DNA from 2 places in the Tissierella sp. MB52-C2 genome. Region 1 is predicted to be linked to the other one. Evidence: predicted binding sites of a transcription regulator. Region 1 holds the regulator's gene; the other holds the start of a gene.

Region 1 (6,879 bases):
TCTTGAACAGCTGGAATTCTAGTTGACCCACCAACTAAAAGTACTTTTTCTATATCAGAAGCTTGTAAACCTGAATCTTTTAATGCTTCCTTAACAGGCTCTAATGTTTTATCAACTAGGTTAGAAGTTAATTCATTGAATTTTGCCCTTGTAATGTCCATATTTAAGTGTAATGGACCTGATTGAGTAGCAGTAATAAATGGAAGATTTATATTTGTTGACATAGTTGAAGATAATTCTTTTTTAGCTTTTTCTGCAGCTTCTTTTAATCTTTGTAGACTCATTTTATCTTGTTTTAAATCTATTCCATTTTCTTTCTTGAATTGATCTGCTATATAGTTTACTATGGTTTCGTCAAAGTCATCTCCACCTAGATTATTATTTCCACGAGTAGCTAATACTTCAAATACTCCATCTCCAAGTTCTAGTATAGATACGTCAAAAGTACCTCCGCCTAAGTCGAATACCATAATCTTATGTTGTCCTTGCTCTTTATCCATTCCATAAGCAAGAGCTGCTGCTGTTGGCTCATTTATAATTCTTTTTACTTCTAATCCTGCTATCTTTCCAGCATCTTTTGTAGCCTGTCTTTGGCTATCTGTAAAGTATGCTGGTACTGTAATTACTGCTTCAGTTACAGTTTCACCTAAGTAACTTTCCACGTCTGCTTTGATTTTTTGTAAAATCATAGCTGATATTTCTTCTGGTGAATAATCTTTACTATCTATATTTACTTTAAAATCTGAACCCATTTTTCTTTTTATTGAAGCTATTGTTCTATCAGGATTTGTTATGGCTTGTCTTTTTGCAGTTTCACCAACAAGTCTTTCTCCATCCTTTGTAAATGCTACTATAGATGGTGTTGTTCTATTTCCCTCTATATTAGCTATTATAGTAGGCTCTCCACCTTCCATTACAGCTACGCATGAATTTGTAGTACCTAAGTCAATTCCAATTATTTTTCCCATATAAAATTCCTCCTAAACAAATGTTATTTTGCAACTTTAACCATGGACGGTCTAATGACTTTATCCTTTAACATATACCCACTTTGCAATACTTCAGATATTTTTCCTTCATCATACTCTGTATTTTCTTCCATAAATACTGCATGATGAAAGTTAGGATCAAAATCTTCTCCTAAGCATTTCATTTCTTCTACACCATTGTCCTTAAAGGTTTTCATCAGTTGTTGATATATCATTTCTATACCTTTATAAAAACCATTTTCTTTATCTTCTTCTGATTCCATTGCCCTCTGGAAATTATCTATTATAGGCAATAAGCTACTTACAAATGACTCTAGAGCATAGGCTATTGTGCTTTCTTTATCCTTTTCAGCTCTTTTTCTAAAATTAACAAAATCAGCTTGAAGTCTTAATAATTTATTATTTAATTCTTCTATTTCTTTTTCCTTTGATTGTAAAGTTTCATCTAATTCTTCATTAGACTCATTAGAAATAGCTTCTTCTGTTAAATCATCTTCCTCTTTAGTTTTTTCATTTTCTTTTTTCATTCCATCACCTCTTAAATATTATAGTTACCTTGAGATATGTTTGCCCATAACCATATCTATAATTTCTGTAATATTTACAGAAAATAACTGCAATATATTTATTAAATTCAAATAATCCATCCTTGTAGGGCCTATAATTCCTATTTTCCCTAGGGTTTTATCTCCTAGTTTATAAGTTGTTGTAATTAAACTACAATCCTTTATAGAATCATAAATATTTTCATTTCCAATTATTATTTCTATATCCTGGGATACAGGGTTATTTAACAAAAGATCTAAAACTAAATCCTTATCTTCTATAAAGGATATAAATGATTTAGCTTTTTCTAAATCCTTATATTCTGGAAAATTTAATATCTTAGTTATGCCATCTGAATATAAATCTACATTGTCTATATCCTCCATAGATTGGTTTATAATAGGTATAATTTTATCTATAGTGGCCTTATATTCATATATTTCCCTCATTATGCCATCAGATAATTCTTCACCAATTTCATCTATGGATAACCCCTTTAATCTATGGTTTAGATAATTAGATATGGTATTAACTTGTTCTTCTGGTATTGCTTTGTTTAATCTAAAAATAGAATTTTTAACTGCCCCAGTATCACTTATTAAAACCATCAACAATTGCATCTCATCAATTGGTATTAGCTGAATATGTTTTATTTTAGCTCCATTCAGACTAGGAGATATGGCAAGAGCTGTATAGCTAGTTATGGCTGATAATACCTTAGCAGAATTTTGCAATAGTTGTTCTATTTCCCTTGATTCACTAATTAATATTTTTTTTATCTGGTTTTTCTTTCCTAAATCTATATTGTACTTTTTATTTTTTAAGATTTCATCTACATATAATCTATAAGCTTTATCAGATGGAACTCTTCCTGATGAAGAATAAGGTTTATTTAAATATCCTAATTCTTCTAAGTCAGACATTTCATTTCTTATGGTGGCAGAACTTACTCCTAAATCATATTGTTTAGTTATTGTCCTTGATCCTATAGGTTCTGCACTCAATATATAAGAGTTGATAATGGCATAAAGAATTCTAAGCTTTCTATTATCTAGCATACTTTATCACCTCAGTATTTTAAATACTAGATCGTTTATTAGCACTCTATCTTATTGAGTGCTAATGCTTACGATTTAAAGTTACCACTACTAATAAATTTTGTCAATAGTTTTTGATAAAAATATTTAATTATTTTAAAAAATCTATTTCTACTAAGTTAGATAAATCTAAGCCTTTCTTTGTTAATTTAATATAATCTTTTTCATTTACTATTAAATTATTATCTACATGCTTACTTATTATATCCCCATATAGATTTTCTATTTTCCTTTTAAATCTTCTTTCAAATTCTAATTTATCAATTCCTTTTATCTTTCTTAATCCCAATATACAAAATTCCTCTATTTCTGTTTCCTGATCTATTATTTCTTCTCCGTATATTGGGAGAACTTTCTCGTTTAGTTTTTTTATGTAATTATTTATATTAGATGTATTAAAAAATCTTTTACTTTCCATATAAGAATGACTATTTAATCCTAATCCTAGATACGAATTTACATCCCAATACACTAGATTATGTTTGCATTCATAACCTGGCAAACAATAATTGGAAATTTCATAATGATTATATCCATGATTTATAAGATATTCAGTAATCTTATGATACATTTCCCTTTCTGTATCTTCATCAGGCAGCGTTAATTTTCCTTCATTATATAAATCATAAAGTTTTGTATTTTCTTCTAATATAAGTCCATAATATGATATATGTTTCACTCCAACTTGAACTACCTTATATAAAGAATCTATTACATTTTCAATAGTTTGGTTTGGAAGACCAAATATTAAATCTACATTAATATTTTCTATACCTACTTCTTCTAATAATTTATAACTTTTATAAAAATCTTCTGCCTTATGAATTCTCCCTATGGACTTTAATAAATTATTATCTAAAGTTTGTACTCCCATGCTGACTCTATTTATTCCACTTTCTTTATAAAGTCTTACTTTTTCTTTACTTAATGTTCCTGGATTTACTTCTATGGTGGTTTCCATTAGACCAGTAGTATTAAAATTTTTATATATAAACTTGAGTATTTCATAAATATATTTTCCGTCTATAGATGATGGAGTTCCGCCTCCTATAAATATGGTTTTTATAGTATAATTTTTTAGTTTTTCTCTATATAGTTCTAGCTCAATTAGGACACTATTTATATAATCATGGATTTTATCATTTTCATAAGCAAAGGATGTAAAATCACAGTAATAACATTTACTTATACAGAAGGGTATATGAATATATAAGGATATTTCTTTCATTTTTTCCTCCTAAAATTAATTTAGGAACGGCTAAAACCGTTCCATAGATTATTTTTCATCATATTTTAGAACAGTTAAAAATGCTTCCTGTGGAACTTCAACTGAACCAATTTGTCTCATACGTTTCTTACCTTCTTTTTGCTTCTCAAGTAGTTTCTTCTTCCTTGATATATCTCCACCATAACATTTAGCAAGTACGTCTTTTCTAAGGGCTCTTATGGTTTCTCTAGCTATTATTTTAGATCCTATTGTTGCTTGAATAGGTACTGCAAACTGATGTCTTGGTATAACATCTACTAATCGTTCTGCTATATTTCTTCCTCTTTCATATGCCTTTTCTTCGTGAACTATTAAAGAAAATGCATCCACTAATTCTCCATTAATAAGAATATCCATTTTTACAAGCTCAGATTGTTGGTATCCCTTCAGATCATAATCTAGAGACGCATATCCTCTAGTCTTTGATTTAAGAGCATCAAAGAAATCATAGATTACCTCATTTAAAGGTAGTTCATAATGAAGTACAACTCTTTTTTCCTCTAGATATTCCATGTTTAAAAAAGTTCCTCTTTTATTTTGACAAAGTTCCATTATTGCACCTACATAATCTGTAGGAGTCATTATATTAGCAGTTACTATAGGCTCTTCCATATATTCTATTTCTGTTAATGGTGGAAGATTAGATGGATTTTGTATTTCTAACACTTCTCCTGTTGTTTTAGTTATTTTATATATAACAGAAGGAGCTGTAGTTATTATATTTAAGTCAAACTCTCTTTCTAATCTTTCTTGAATTATCTCCATGTGTAAAAGTCCTAAAAATCCACATCTAAATCCAAATCCTAATGCAACTGATGTTTCAGACTCAAAATCTAAAGATGCATCATTTACCTGTAGCTTTTCAAGAGCTTCTCTAACTGTGTTAAAGTCTTCTCCTTCTGCAGGGTAGATTCCGCAATATACCATAGGTATAACCTTTTTATATCCTGGTAATGGTTCTTCAGTTGGATTTTCTGCATCAGTTATAGTATCACCAACTCTAGCATCCTTTACATTTTTTATACTTGCTGTTACGAAACCTACATCTCCAGGTTCTAATTTATCTAAAGTTATATGTCTCGATGTATTTACACCTACTTCTACTACTTCGTAGGATTTTCCTGTTGACATCATCTTTATTTCCATGCCAGGCTTCATAGTACCTTCATATACCCTTATATAACAAATAACACCTTTATAGCTATCGTAATAGGAGTCAAATATTAATGCTTTCAATGGTGCGTTGGGATCTCCCTTTGGTGAAGGTACATATTTTACTATATTTTCTAATACATCTTCAATATTTAATCCTTCTTTAGCCGATATAAGTGGTGCCTCTTCACAATCTATTCCTATAATATCTTCCACTTCTTTTTTTACTTCATCTGGCCTTGCACTTGGCAAGTCTATTTTATTTACAACTGGTAGTATCTCTAGGTCCTGATCTAAGGCTAAATACACATTTGCTAAGGTTTGGGCTTCTATTCCCTGAGTAGCATCAATTACTAGTATGGCCCCTTCACAAGCTGCTAAAGACCTTGAGACTTCATAGGTAAAGTCCACATGGCCAGGGGTATCTATTAAGTTTAATATATATTCTTCTCCATCTTTAGCATTATAAACTAATCTTACAGCTTTTAACTTTATGGTTATACCTCTTTCCCTTTCTAGATCCATATTGTCTAGAACTTGGTTTTGCATTTCCCTTGAAGTCAGCATTCCCGTTTTTTCTATTAATCTATCTGCCAAAGTAGATTTTCCATGGTCTATATGGGCAATAATCGAAAAGTTTCTTATATTTTGTTGTTTCTTTTTTTTCATATTTTTCCTCCTTATGAAGTTCAAGATAACTCTAAACAATTATAGCAAATATTCCCTAGTATGTAAAACTAAAAGACCAGAAACTGGTCTTTTAGTAAATTTAATAAATACTTAAAATCGATTATATAGGATTTCCCAAAAAAATCTAAAGTTTTTGTTTCCATAGAAAACCTTAAGATATTAGGATTTTCTAAACAATTAAGCTCGATAATATTTTGGTTTACTATTCTTATTCCTAATATTAAAAGTATAAGTAAAATAAATATATAAAACTTTTTTACTTTTTGCATACGCCTTTCTTTTTTATACCTTTTATTTCTTTCTAATCTGGTTTCCATATTATCACCCAGATTATAGTATCCATTTTTTGTATATATTATACTACAGTACCTTATTTTATTTTTCCAAATCTAGTATCGATAGGAAAATATCTAAATCCTGTAATTCCTTTTATACTTTTAGTAGATATGCATCCAAAGTAACGACTATCCTTAGATGCTCCCTCATCTCTATTGTCCCCCAATACAAATACTGATCCCTCTGGAACTTCCCAAATATTCTTATCATCATATACGTGGGTATATGCATCACTGCTTATATAGCTTTCTTCCAACATATCCCCATTTACATATACCTCACCATCTTTTATCTCCACTACATCTCCTGCTACCCCTATTACTCTTTTAATATAATCCTTATCTGGTGCATCTGGAGCTTTTAACACGATTACATCGCCTCTTGATGGGCCATGAAAATATAAAGAAACTTTATTAGCAAACAGTCTGTCCTTTTCATGTAATGTAGGGTACATAGAATTACCTAATACATAAGTAGTGTTAAAAATAAATGTCTTAATTAATATAGCAATAACAACAGCAGTCGCAATACTTTTTATCCATTCTATAGTTTCGTTCTTCACTTTTTTATTATTTTCTTCCATTTGTATACCTCCTGATTTCCAATAAAATATATTATATCAGATTTTGAAAATTTAGGAAAGTCTATTCTTCCACTATGCTATTTAAAACTACAGATAGAATATCTCCTATTAATTTAGCACCTTCATTAGCTTCTTCTAGAGTATTAATATTATATCCTACCTCTATTAAGGCAGAGTAATCTGATAGATATTGGTTATATTTACCATATTTCTTTATTA
Region 2 (6,879 bases), 1.9 Mb from region 1:
AGTCTTGGATCTTTTCTATATTTACTATTTCTAATTCACTAAATTCTAAAAAAGCCTTGTGGGCAATTTCTTTGGCTAAATTTTCATCAATACTCGATTCAGTTTCTCCCATGGCTTTTTTAATAGCATTAACAATCTTATCTTCTTCAAATATAACTATATTACCATTTCGTTTTTCTACTTGTAACATATTTTTCCCCCTCCATTTAGTTAAGAATGAATAGTGAATAGTTGAGAACCTATATACATAAAGGCTTCTAACTATTCACTAGATAAACAAACTAAGCGATGTACACAAAATTGAAAACCACAATTTTGGTACCCTGCTTATATTAGTTATTCACTATTCACTATTTTCGAACTATATATGGTATATCTTATTCATTCATATACAACATATACCCAATTTATCAAATATTAGCTTAAAAATCAAAGATATTAAATTATCTTAATACAACATTTGAAGAAGGGGGGTTAATATGCCCATGATTCCACCAAGTAAAGCTCCTAACCATGTAATAGCCTTTAACTCTTTATTGGCAATATCTAAAATCAGCTTTTCTGTAAAGTTCACATCAAAACTTTGTATTTTATCCTCAACAATCTTTGATATATTAAAGAATTCAATTATTTTTGGCAATTGATTTATGGCAAACTTATCAAATATATTCCGTAAAGAATTGTATATTCTTAAAATACTATCTTCATCTATCTTTCCTACCATAGATGATATGGATTTGTTTAAAAACTCCTCCACAATATTTGCTATAAATAAATCTATACTTTTCTCAAGCTCTTCGCTTTCCAATACTTTATCTATATTTTTAGTTAAGTAATCTATTATAGCTTCCTTGTTTTCTGATTCAGAATTTCTTAATTTTTCTCCTAAGATATTTAATAATACATTGTAATTATCTTCATTGGCAATATATCCAATTAATATACATGATATTTTTTCAAATCCTTCTTCTCCAATGCCATCTAATATCTTTGGACTTATTTCTGAAACTTTTGATTCTAATAGCTTATCTAATAGAGATTTAATAAGCATTACAATATCCCTATTTGTATCTTCACTATTGATGTATTTTTCAATCATATGAAATATCTTTTCAGTTATCATATCAGGGCTTACAAATGCCATAATTACCTTACTCATATTTTTGAGCACTAATTCAGATATGGAATTTTTAAGTTTTTGTTGTATAGCAGGATCCTTAAAGCTGTTTTTTATAATATTTCCTATTTCATCTTTATTTTCATCAATATAATTATTTATGGAAGATAATATTTCTTCCGGCAATATTTCAGATAACTTCCTTTCATCACCTGATAAAGCATCTAATTTTGATTTTATTAACTCTATTATTCCTACTTTTAATTCATGAGATTTTGATAACTCTAATAAAAAATCTCTTAATTTTTCATCTAATAATCTATAAATATCTTCACAATTCATATTATTTACTTTTTCGGCAATAGACTTTGATATTAAACTTTTAAATTCATCTTTTCTAATTTGTTTTATAATTAAATCCCTTGTCTTTTCTTCTATTCTCCTTACAAATTTATTGTAATTATTGTCTAGTGTATTTTCTAAAAATACTTTTATAGATTGGTGATTTTCCTTTAATCTTTCCATATTATTATATATCCAAGACTTAATCGTATTATCTATTTCCTTATTAGAAAGAGCTTCTATTATTGTATCAGGTGACAATAGATAAACACCTACAGTCTCACCAATACTCTTAGCTATTCTATCTTTTTCTTTAGGTATTAGTCCTGGAGTAAAGGGAACTTTTATACCAAATATTTTCTTTTCATAGTGGGGCCTAAATAACATTTTTATGGCAAGCCAGTTTGTAAAATATCCTATGATGGCTCCAACTATGACAGGTATTATTAATTTCATGTTTTTCTCCTTTCGAAAACAAGAAAGTGGTTTTAGTTTACTGGCAAAGTATACTTAAACCACCTCTTTATATTACATAAGTTTACATATATTGTTAGTAAATTCTACAGGATCTTCAATAGGTAATCCCTCTATTAACAGTGCTTGATTATATAATAGATTAGTATATAATTTTAACTTTTCTTTATCATTTTCATAGGCAGATTTCAATGTCTCAAATACAGGGTGATTTACATTGATTTCTAATATTTTATCTGCTTTTATATTAGGATTGTCTGGCATCATATTTAAAACCTTTTCCATCTCTATGGAAAGATCTCCTTCTGTAGATAAACAAACTGGATGATTTTTTAGTCTTTTTGATGGTTTGATTTCATTTATTTTATTTAATAAGGTTTCTTTCATAAATCCAAATAAGTCCTTATTCTCTTCTATTTCCTTTTCATTATCTTTATCATTTTCATCAATTTCTATGCCTAAGTCTCCTGATGATACTGATTTAAATTCTTTTTCCTTATAACTCATCAATACCTTAATTGCAAATTCATCTATATCATCTGTAAAGTATAGGATTTCGTAGTCCTTATCCTTTACAACTTCAGTCTGTGGTAATTTATCTATCCTGTCAACTGACTCTCCAACCGCATAATAGATATACTTTTGTTCCTCTGGCATTCTACTTATATATTCATCTAATGTAACCATTTTCTTTTCCTTAGATGAATAGAATAAAAGTAAGTCTTGTAGAACTTCCTTATTCATACCAAAATCACTATAAACTCCAAACTTCAACTGCTTTCCAAAGCTTTCAAAGAATTTTTCATATTCTTCTCTATTATTCTTTAATACTATATTTAACTCGTCTTTTATTTTATCTTCAATCTTCTTAGCAATTAGTTTTAGCTGTCTATCATGCTGTAATATTTCCCTAGATATATTAAGAGATAGATCTTCTGAATCGACTACTCCCTTTACAAAACTAAAATAATCTGGTAAAAGATCAGCACATTTTTCCATTATAAGGACTCCATTAGAATATAATTCTAACCCTTTTTCATATTCCTTAGTATAAAAATCATAAGGTGCTTCCTGTGGTATAAATAATATGGCATTATATCTTAGAGTTCCATCTACACTTAAATGGATAGATTTCATTGGTTTATCAAAGCCAAAATGTTTTTCCATGTAAAAGTTTTCATAGTCTTCTTCTTTTAACTCATTTTTATTCTTTCTCCAAATAGGAACCATACTATTGATTATTTGTTCTTCTTTATATTCTTCGTATTCGTCTTCTGAACCTTCTTTTAATTTACTCTTTGTTATATCTAATTTAATTGGGTATCTAATGAAATCAGAATATTTTTTTATGATTCCTCTAAGTCTATATTCTTCTAAAAACTCATCATATTTTTCATCTTCTGTGTTTTCTTTTATGTTAAGTATTATATCTGTTCCTACTATGTCCTTTGTCGCTCTGTCTATGGTATATCCCTCTGCTCCTTCTGACTCCCACTTATATGCTTCTTCAGATCCAAAGGTTTTACTTACGACTGTTACCTTGTCTGCTACCATAAATGCAGAATAAAATCCAACACCAAATTGACCGATTATATCATATCCATCTTTTAATTGATTTTCATTTTTAAATGCAAAGCTTCCGCTATTGGCTATTACTCCAAGATGTTCTTCCAACTCTTCTTTAGACATTCCTATTCCTGTATCTGATATGGTTAAGGTTCTATTATCCTTATCTGCAACTATTTTGATATAATAATCATCTTTGTTGAAGGATATATTTTCATCTGTTAATGCCTTATAATAAATTTTATCTATGGCATCAGATGAGTTAGAAATTAATTCTCTTAAAAATATTTCCTTATGAGTATAGATTGAGTTGACCATAAGATCTAATAAACGTTTAGATTCTGCCCTAAATTCTCTCTTTTCCATAGTATCTTCCCTTTCTTAATTCTTATTTTAAATAAATTAGCACTCGCACCACTAGAGTGCTAATAAGAAAAATGTACCATATTTATTTTTCTATGTCAAGAATTTACATACTTTTCTTTTATATTCATAAAATTATGCCTCCAATTCTTCCTCTAAATTTAAAAGACTATCAGAAAGATAGAAACTGGTGTCCTTTACAAAAATATTTATCAAATTTTCCTCTGAACTATTGGAGTCCTTTATCTTTATAACCTCTTTACTGAGATTTTCCATTCTTCTATCTAACTGAGACACTGTAATTGCGGCTTCCCTTAACTCATCCTTTAACCTTTGAGGAACGTCACTATTATATTTATAATAAATTTTATGCTCTAAGCTTGCCCAGAAATCCATACCCATTGTTCGAATCTGAACTTCTACACAAACATCTTCAATCCTATCTGACATAAATACTGGTACTTGTAAAACCAAGTGGAGGCTTTGATACCCATTAGGCTTAGGATTTTTTATATAGTCCCTATACTTTATCACCTTCAAGTCCTTCTGTTTCTTTAACATTTCACTTATTTTATATATATCCGATACGAATGAACAAACTATCCGAATTCCAGCTATATCCTTAATATTCTCTTTTATTGAAGGAAAAGAAATCTCTAAATCTTTTCTATTTAATTTTTCTAAAATACTTTCAGGACTTTTAATTCTAGATTTCACATGCTCAATAGGATTATAGTCATGAATGTATTTGAATTCCTCATTTAAAATATTGATTTTTGTCTTTACTTCCTCAAGCCCAAACTTATAGGACATTAAAAATCTCTTTAACTCTTTTTCCATCATCTTTAATTGATTCATATTTACTGCTGCTTTTATTTCCATCTTAAACACACCTCTTCTGTCTATTTAAATTTGATTGTATATTCTTTAACGCTTTATTCTTATTCAATTTGGTAATCTGATAACAATATCTGTTCCTTTTTCTAAGCGACTTTTCACATCAATTCTCCCTTCGCACAAATCCACAATACGTTTCACAAGGGAAAGCCCTAGACCATTACCTTCTGAAGAACGTGAGGAGTCCCCTTGATAAAATTTTTCAAATACATGATGTCTAGTATCATCATTCATTCCTATACCATTATCAGAAATCTTGACCTTAACATAGCTTCCCTCATTACGGCATTTTACTGTAATTTCTCCGCCCTTATGGCTGAATTTAATTGCATTTCCTAACAAATTTAACCAAACATGAGACAACATTTCTTCATTTCCATAATACCCAATTGAGTCCAACTCAACACTAAAACTAATATCCTTCCTCTCCCACTCCATCTGTAATAGTAATATACAGTTCCTAAGCTGCTCGTCCAATGAAAACAACTTTTTGTCTGTAACTATTTCTTGATTCTCAAGTTTTGTTAAAAGCAAAATGTTCTAGGACATATTTGTAAGTCTTTCCGACTCTCTAATTATTATATCAATATACTCCTTACGCATTTCATCTGTTAAAGTAGAATTTTTAAGTTGTCTTGCAAATCCTCGTATAGACACTATTGGTGTTCTGAACTCATGGGAGAAGTTATTAATAAAGTTCTTTCTAAACATCTCAATACTGCTTAATTCATTTGTCATAGTGTTAAAACTTCTAATAAGTTTATCTATTTCATAATTTTTCTCAAGTTCTTTTACCTTAACACTAAAATTGCCCCTGGATACCTCTTGAGTTGCCTCAATCAATTGATTTAAAGGTCTTAAAAAGTGATTTCCTATGGGAAAAGTAAGAATCGTTCCAATGATTGTACTTACAATAAGCCCAATCATTAAAAATAGTCTTGGAGTTATCCTTATATAAGAAATAATGTTGCATTTAATCAAAACAAACAAGATAATACCTGCTAATATACTAGAAAATATCATAATTATAAATACAAGAATGACAAGACTAAAATTTAGGCTTCGGAGTCTATTCACTTACCTTTCACCGCCTTATAACCTAACCCACGTATTGTAATGATTTCAAAGTCTTCATTATCCTTAAAACGCCATATACACAAAAAACCAAACCAGCTCTCTGGAGGGCAAATGCAAAGAGTTACCATAGCCCGTGCCCTTGCAAATGATCCAGACATCATTCTAGCAGATGAACCTACAGGTGCCCTTCATACTCAGTCTTTCTACTGGTTTCAAAATTCAAATTGATAAATTTCAAAGAGATGCTCTTTCAGAATTTCCTATTATAATCTCTCAAAATACCATGGATGCTGATAAAGAAAGCCTTGAAAAATATATGGAGAAAAGACTAATAATGCAAAAGATAATATTGTAGAATTTATTTAAGTATATATAAAAAAAACATCTCAAACTGCTTATTAAAGCAGTTTGAGATGTTTTTTTGTCTACTATCTTTCATCTTTTAATCTAAGAAATAATGTACTCTCTATCTCTATATGTTCGCATAAGTTTTTTTCTAAATCTTTTAATCTATCATAAGTATTTTCATAAGTCGGACAACTGGTAGGTGGAATTAAATAATCATCTGTTACTTTTCTAATTTCCTTTACTAGTTCTTCTATTTCTTTATTATCCATCTCAACGCTTTTGATTCCTTCCAGTACTTCCTCTAATAAATCCTTTGATTTATCCCTATCATAGTCCCTTATGCTATAGAATAATGCTCTTTCTTCCTTTATTATATGGGATTCTAAAGTAGTCTTTAGTCGTCCGTATAGTTCATGAACCTTCTCTAAAACATCTCCCATATCTTCAAAATGAACTTTAAATATTGTATATACTAATTTCTCTAACTCAGGTAATTCCTTTTTTAATGGAGTATGATGATTCTTTAAAATATATTCAATTGTTTTAGAATAACTTTCAGTCTCAAAATTCGCCATATAAATCCTCCTAATTTTATGCATATTCTAATTTTAGTGATACCCTATTGGAAATTAATTAATCTATAAAATCTAAAAGTTATACTACTAATAATAAAATAATCACATAAAAAGGTATCC

What was found. Region 1 encodes HrcA, which represses chaperone genes, less so after heat shock. Its sites were predicted from a motif close to ATTAGCACTCNATANTATNGAGTGCTAAT; they were not measured.
Region 2: a site for HrcA is predicted at 3,901-3,929, ahead of htpG (molecular chaperone HtpG). Genes of this name have one in related genera too.

Annotation. Positions count from the first base shown of each region.
Region 1 covers NZ_CP133261.1:2,229,685-2,236,563, forward strand. Annotated here, with positions in the region: gene dnaK (molecular chaperone DnaK) at 1-968, opposite strand, end outside; gene grpE (nucleotide exchange factor GrpE) at 992-1,516, opposite strand; gene hrcA (heat-inducible transcriptional repressor HrcA) at 1,541-2,593, opposite strand; gene hemW (radical SAM family heme chaperone HemW) at 2,724-3,860, opposite strand; gene lepA (translation elongation factor 4) at 3,909-5,720, opposite strand; gene lepB (signal peptidase I) at 6,112-6,660, opposite strand; gene spoIIP (stage II sporulation protein P) at 6,722-6,879, opposite strand, start outside.
Region 2 covers NZ_CP133261.1:233,760-240,638, reverse strand. Annotated here, with positions in the region: gene RBU61_RS01140 (adenosylcobalamin-dependent ribonucleoside-diphosphate reductase) at 1-190, opposite strand, end outside; gene RBU61_RS01135 (DUF445 family protein) at 449-1,915, opposite strand; gene htpG (molecular chaperone HtpG) at 1,988-3,865, opposite strand; gene RBU61_RS01125 (GTP pyrophosphokinase family protein) at 3,998-4,744, opposite strand; gene RBU61_RS01120 (HAMP domain-containing sensor histidine kinase) at 4,808-5,293, opposite strand; gene RBU61_RS01115 (histidine kinase dimerization/phospho-acceptor domain-containing protein) at 5,300-5,749, opposite strand; partial or broken gene RBU61_RS01110 (ATP-binding cassette domain-containing protein) at 5,894-6,037, shown strand; gene RBU61_RS01105 (hemerythrin domain-containing protein) at 6,265-6,759, opposite strand.